2 linked regions of the Ancylothrix sp. D3o genome follow. The protein of the gene in region 1 interacts with the protein of each later gene in a pairwise test. Links are inferred from orthologs where the notes say so. Each region holds a gene or a part of one and is shown on either strand. Other genes may lie near its edges.

The links.
Region 2: the proteins of NG798_RS06605 (region 1) and NG798_RS07355 interact in binary tests that used the Escherichia coli proteins (3 or more experiments, as listed by UniProt). The link is inferred for Ancylothrix sp. D3o from one-to-one orthologs.

What each region holds. Positions count from the first base shown.
Region 1 is NZ_JAMXEX010000002.1:536,188-539,422, reverse strand. Bases 287-3,195 are described here. They hold NG798_RS06605 (FtsW/RodA/SpoVE family cell cycle protein), read left to right. Parts: upstream 287-1,104; coding sequence 1,105-2,286; downstream 2,287-3,195. Other genes in these bases: NG798_RS06595 (ATP-binding protein), read left to right, coding at 2,628-3,195; NG798_RS06600 (hypothetical protein), read left to right, coding at 2,324-2,515; NG798_RS06610 (phycobilisome linker polypeptide), read left to right, coding at 772-975; apcB (allophycocyanin subunit beta), read left to right, coding at 287-359. Also shown: more of apcB, read left to right, coding at 1-286; more of NG798_RS06595, read left to right, coding at 3,196-3,235.
Region 2 is NZ_JAMXEX010000002.1:737,181-740,436, reverse strand. Bases 275-3,204 are described here. They hold NG798_RS07355 (penicillin-binding protein 2), read right to left. Parts: upstream 2,717-3,204; coding sequence 833-2,716; downstream 275-832. Other genes in these bases: NG798_RS07350 (hypothetical protein), read right to left, coding at 2,856-3,204; NG798_RS07360 (thioredoxin domain-containing protein), read left to right, coding at 275-771. Outside these bases: more of NG798_RS07360, read left to right, coding at 1-274; more of NG798_RS07350, read right to left, coding at 3,205-3,256. UniProt on the Escherichia coli protein: Essential cell division protein that catalyzes cross-linking of the peptidoglycan cell wall at the division septum. Required for localization of FtsN.

The sequences.
Region 1 (3,235 bases):
CCATCAGCGCCAACGCAGCCACCATCGTCAAAGAAGCAGTAGCCAAATCTCTGTTGTACTCTGACATCACCCGTCCCGGTGGCAATATGTACACCACCCGTCGCTATGCAGCTTGCATCCGCGACCTCGACTACTACCTCCGTTATGCCACCTACGCCATGTTGGCCGGCGACCCGTCCATCCTTGATGAGCGCGTCCTCAACGGTTTGAAAGAAACCTACAACTCCTTGGGCGTTCCCATCGGCGCTACCGTTCAAGCTATCCAAGCTATGAAAGAAGTTACCGCCGGTTTGGTGGGTGCTGATGCCGGTAAAGAAATGGGCGTTTACTTCGACTACATTTCTTCTGGCTTGAGCTAATAAAGTCCCTTGTCCATTGTCCTTTGTCCTTAGCTAAGAACAAATGAGCAATGACGAATGACTAAATAATTGGGGTTTGGGCCGTCCAGAGTGAGTGTTAGCCTGTTTAAGGCTTATTTATTCCAAAATAAATGAGTTTTTTCGGTCTAATATTGACTCTTGATGCCCAACCTTCAATAAAAATTATGGGCTACCTCGCGTGCATTAGCCTCCGCATCGATAGTAAAATGCAAAGCTTGTCAGCCAAAAAGCTCGTCGTTCGGTCAAATCATCCAAATTTGACTAATAGTAAAAACGACCAAACAAACGCTTACTCCCCGTAAAATTTTTTAAATAATTTACCGGCGAGACGTTGACATTAGATAATTAATTCACATCCAAATTTTTCATATCCCGCCAGGAGAAGAAAACCATGAGAATGTTCAAAGTTACTGCCTGCGTTCCCAGCCAGTCGCGTATCCGCACTCAGCGCGAATTACAAAACACCTATTTCACCAAATTGGTGCCTTACGACAACTGGTTCCGTGAGCAGCAACGGATTATGAAAATGGGTGGCAAAATCGTTAAAGTTCAGCTAGCTACCGGCAAACCCGGCACCAACACCGGCCTGCTGTAATAGCCACTTTAGTTTGAATCACGCTTTGAAAAGAGGTCGCTAGTAGCGGCCTCTTTTTTGTGATTTGTCATTTGTGATTTTACCAAGGACAATTGACAAAGAACAAATGACCAAGGATAAAAAACAATTGTGAATATAAGCCGGCTATTACCGATTTTTGACCCTTCCGTAAAAGATTGGGCGTGGGAAGCGCGGATATTGCGGTGGTTAACCTTCCTGTGGCTGTTTACCGGCCTCATAGTCATGTATTCTGCATCCTATCCTAGCGGCTTTGTAGAACATGGCGATGGCTTGTTTTTTGTGAAACGCCAGCTAGTTTGGATATTGATCGGTTTGCTAGGCTTTAATATAATCGTCAACTCCCCCCTGCGCTACATCATGGGGATAGCAAATTTTTTAGTTTTGCTATTGCTGGGCTTTATTTGGATGACGCAGTTACCCGGACTTGGACAAACCGCTTTCGGCGCAACTCGCTGGCTAAAATTGGGGCCGGTTTTGATTCAACCTTCGGAATTAATTAAACCATTTTTAATCTTACAAAGCGCTCGTATTTTTGGGCATTGGAACCGCTTTTCTTGGGGAGTCCGCATTACTTGGCTGGGGATTTTTGCCCTTGTTTTGCTTGGGATTTTAAAACAGCCAAATTTAAGTACAACAGCCCTTTGTGGCATGACATTGTGGTTAGTAGCGCTGGCGAGTGGTATTCCTTTCAATCAACTGGGGGGAACCGCTTTAGCCGGCTTAATGTTAGGGCTTTTAAGTGTAACTTTTCAAGAATATCAACGCCGCCGGGTTTTATCATTTTTGAATCCTTGGGCCGATGCAATGGGAGATGGTTATCAACTCACCCAAAGTTTAATGGCTGTGGGTTCGGGTGGAACCGTAGGAAATGGCTTCGGAATGTCGCAACAAAAGTTATTTTTTCTGCCAATTCAATACAGCGATTTTATTTTTTCTGTGTTTGCGGAAGAATTTGGGCTTTTCGGATGTTTAGGGTTATTTTTGTTGTTGGTTGCTTATGGAACAATGGCGCTGAGGGTAGCATTTAAGGCTCAAAATATTTTACATCAATTAGTAGCAATTGGGGCGATGGTTTTGATGATTGGGCAGTCGTTGTTAAATATTGGTGTGGCAACAGGTGCGTTACCTACAACCGGTTTACCTTTGCCTTTAGTCAGTTATGGTGGTAGTTCAATGATTGCCAGTTTGTTGACTGCCGGTTTGTTAATTAGAGTGGCAAGAGAAAGCAGTGGTGGCGAGGTTTCGTCGTTGGAAGAACGCCGTCAAAAACGCCGACGCCGGTCGGCGTAAGTTAAAGTCAAAAAGTGATGAATAGGCTTTAGAAGATATGAAATTAAAAGTGCGTCCGCATCCAGCAGAAGCGGTTTCTATTTTAACTCTAATAGATACTTTAGAATCGCTTAAGCAAGTTTCGGCGCATCGAAAAATGCCGGTGGAAACCTTACTTAAACTTTCCATCGGGCAAGGTTTAAGGCAAGATTTAGCAAAGACAACAGTAAAGCACCGTCATGTCAATTAACAGCAAGTTTTCACCCTGACCTTAATTCGATTAACTCAGTATATTTACTGATCTCCTCGGCTCAAGGAGAGTGATAAGATAATTTCGTTCCCAGTAAACTACACATATCTTTATGGCTTCACTTCATCCCCACATATCCTATACACACTCTTTGTCTGAGCTTTCAGTTAATAAAAAAGACCCCTGTGAGGTTATTCGAGAATTAATATCAAACTCCTATGATGCACGGGCAAATAGAATAGAAATTTATCCATTATTGAAAGAAAAAGGATTTATTTACTTTGACAACGGTATTGGTTTAAGCGAGACTCAAGAAATTAATGGGATAACTCCTTATGAGGCTTTTTTCTCTATAGGGATGTCTACAAAAATTCAAGGAGAAGCTATAGGCTATAAATGTCAAGGATCAAAGCTATGTTTTGCTTCTACAAAATTTACCTTGATTACCAGATGTAAGGGTGAGGAAAATTGGCGTTCAATATCTATAGATAATCCTAAAAAGAACTTAAAAGTTGAATTTGATATTTCCTCGCAAAAAAATGAGCAACCTTGGGAAAGTCTAGCGGCTTTATTTAAGATCAAAAATTCTCAAATTCAGCCGATTCTGGATAAACTTAATCAAGAATATTTTAGAGATAAATTTAACACAGGAGCTATGATCATTGTTGAAGGTCTGGAGGTGAACAACTTTCCGGATTATTATGATTCCAAGAAACATAA
Region 2 (3,256 bases), 200 kb from region 1 along the record:
GCCTGGAATAGTTTAATGATATCCGGTTTAGCCAGGGCTTCTGCTGTTTTTGGCAAACTCGAATATCTCCAACTTGCCATCAAAGCCGCAGAATTTATCCTCAAAAATCAATTCATAGAAAATCGCTTTCACCGGCTCAACTATGACGGCGAAACTTCAATTTTAGCTCAATCAGAAGACTACGCTTTTTTCATCAAAGCTTTACTTGATATTCATCAAGCTTGTTTAATTTATCCCTCATTGGAGCCTAACCAATGGTTAGAAAACGCCCTCAAATTACAAGCCGAATTTGACGAATTTTTGTGGAGTTCTGAAAGTGGCGGTTATTACAATACAGCCAGTGATGCCAGTCAAGATTTATTAGTCCGAGAACGCAGTTATATAGACAATGCGACTCCTTCGGCAAATGGTATAGCTATTGCAAATTTAGTGCGTCTTACAGAACTCAGCGAGAACCTAGAATATCTGGCAAAAGCAGAAAAAACGTTAGAAGCTTTTAGCAGTGCTATGTTGCAAGCTTCCCAAGGTTGTCCGAGTTTATTTAGCGCCCTTGACTGGTATCAAAATCAAACTTTAATTCGCACAGGTTCGGAACAGATTGCTCAACTTATTAAGGAATACGGGCCGGCAGGAGTTTATAAAGTAGAAACAGGTTTGCCGGCGGGTAGTGTTGGATTGGTTTGTCAAGGTTTACGGTGTTTGGAACCGGCTACAACAATTGAGAAACTGTTACAGCAAATTCGGGAGAGTCAAAATTTAAGAAGAAATTAACCGCATCCTATAGCAGATAAACGCAGATAAATGCAGATAAATGCACAGCAGGTTTCTGGGTTTATCGGCGATTATTTTCTGGGGCTGTCGTAGGGGGGATTTTTTCAAGAGCGATTAAGGCTTCAATGACAGTTTTAACAATTGGTGCTCCTACCTCGCCGCCACTTCCCCCCACCGGCTCATCCACAATTGCTACTACTACATAACGGGGTGATTCTGCCGGCACTACAGCCCCAAAACTCACGATTTTGGCATAATCAGAATAGCCTCCAGAAGCGCTAGATTTTTGAGCGGTGCCGGTTTTGCCTGCAATGCGATAACCTTCAATTTGAGCGGCTTTGCCGGTGCCATCAGTTACTACTTTTTCCATCATGGCAAGAACCGCTTTCGTGGTACTAGGCGAGAAAATTTGCTCGGCTTCTTCTAATTTTGGCTGCCAATAATATTTGCCATTACTATCAGTCAAACCTTTGACAACATGGGGAGAAACTAATTTGCCACCATTGGCTAAAGCTCCATAAAATTCTACAAGTTGCAAAGGAGTAATTGCAAAACTTTGTCCAAACGCTGTAGTGGCTGCATTAACTTTGCCGGCCAAAAATTCTTTTTCACTCAAAATTTGACTTCGACCGGCAAAAGGTAAATCTGTTTTGAGAGTTGAACCTAATCCTAAACGTTCTAACCACTTATAAAACAAATCTTGTTTCAGCGAAAAAGCCACTTGTGCCGTGCCGACGTTATTAGAATATTGCATCACTTCCGTCAGAGAAATCGTACCGCGACCGGCTCCATCAGCGTTACCAATCGTCGCCCCATTCACATAAAGCTGTCCGCTGTCGTACACCACCGAATCAGGTTGAACCGTTCCTGCTTCCAGCGCTATCGCAATTGTCAAGGGTTTGAAAGTAGAACCGGGTTCATAAATATCAGAAACAGCCCAATTTTTAAAGCGAGACAAATCATATTTGAAATACTGATTCGGGTCGTAAGTTGGTTCGCAAACCAGCGCCAAAAGCGAACCATCTACAGCATCCATAACAATTACAGTCCCGCGTTTGGCTTTAAACTCTGTCATTTTTTCACTCAAAGCTCTGCGGACGGCTCGCTGTAACCGGCTATCAAGCGTCAATTGTAAACGCAACTCATCAATAGCCACAAAACCAGGACTGTGGGGGGGAACATTGCGCTCAAGCATTTGAGAAAAACTGTATTCAACACCGGCTTGAGGAAGATTTTCTGCATCCACATAGCCCACAACCTCAGCCGCAAGGTCTTCGTAGGGGTAGAGACGAGCATAACTTTCTAACAGTTCTAAACCATCGAGCCTGAGTTCAACAATTCGAGAGCGCACTTGTTCTGAGAGAAACTCAGAAACTTTGAGGCCGGTGTCTCCCTGAGAGAATAAATCGATTAATTCTGACTTTTTTCGCTGCAAAAGCGGCGCTAACTTTTCGGCTACCTCAACGGCTGGCTGGTTAAACATCACCGGGTGAGCATAGAGCGTATAAACGGGCCGGTCGATGGCTAAAAAATTACCTTGACGGTCAATAATAGGCCGTCGGGGGATCATGCGGGTAGGAGCGAGTTGTTGCTGAGCCATTGCTCGTGCACGCAGATCCGAGCCTTTAAAAATTTGTAGTTTAACTAAATTTAAGGTTAAACCTAGACTGCCTGCCAGCAAAACTCCCCACACCAATAACAATCTCCAGCGCCTACCGCGAGGCGACATCTCGATAGCCGGTGGAGAAGACGGCTTCTGAGGACGGCGGCGGCGTCTTCGGTTGAGCGGGGTTGGTTGGTTGGAGGGGATGCCGGTTTTGTCCTTTCTTGTTCGCTTAGCCTCGCGTAGGGGAGGCGAATTGTTGCTAACAACGCTCAAGCGCCGGTTATTTTTGCGACCTTTAAAAGCTTTTAATTTTGAGTTTGGGGGGTTGCTGGCATCCATTATTTCCTCGGCCTGTATTCTCGCAAACAATAACTCTTGTTGGGGTTTTATTTACTTACCCTTGTCAATCAACCCATCGGTGGTTTTTTGGAAAAAAAACGGCCAATTGCTGCTATTTATGTCCATTGGGCCACAAATGTTAGTAACCGAGAGGAGCGGGCTCGGTATCTTGGGGCATTACTGGGCGAGACTGGGCGGGGGTTGCTGGTTGAGTGCGCTGGGGGGCTGGTTCGAGAAACATAATTTGAGAGGAATTGGGTTGCACTAAACCGCTGCCCGGACGGTCGGCTAATTTGGCAATTTGATTTTTGAGGGTTTCATTGGCGGCGATCAATTGGCGCTCGTCGCGGCGCAAAGAGTTCAGTTTGCTCGATTCTTGTTGCCATTTTTCCTGGGAGTAGACGGTGAAGCCATAGACGCTTAAACAAGCCGCGACTAAAACCAAGGTTAATATCGATGAAGCTTGTTGAGCTTCTATCAAAGAACGCAACCACACCGGCATCTGTGTCGGCGAGGGCATCATTTGTACGGTTTGCTCGC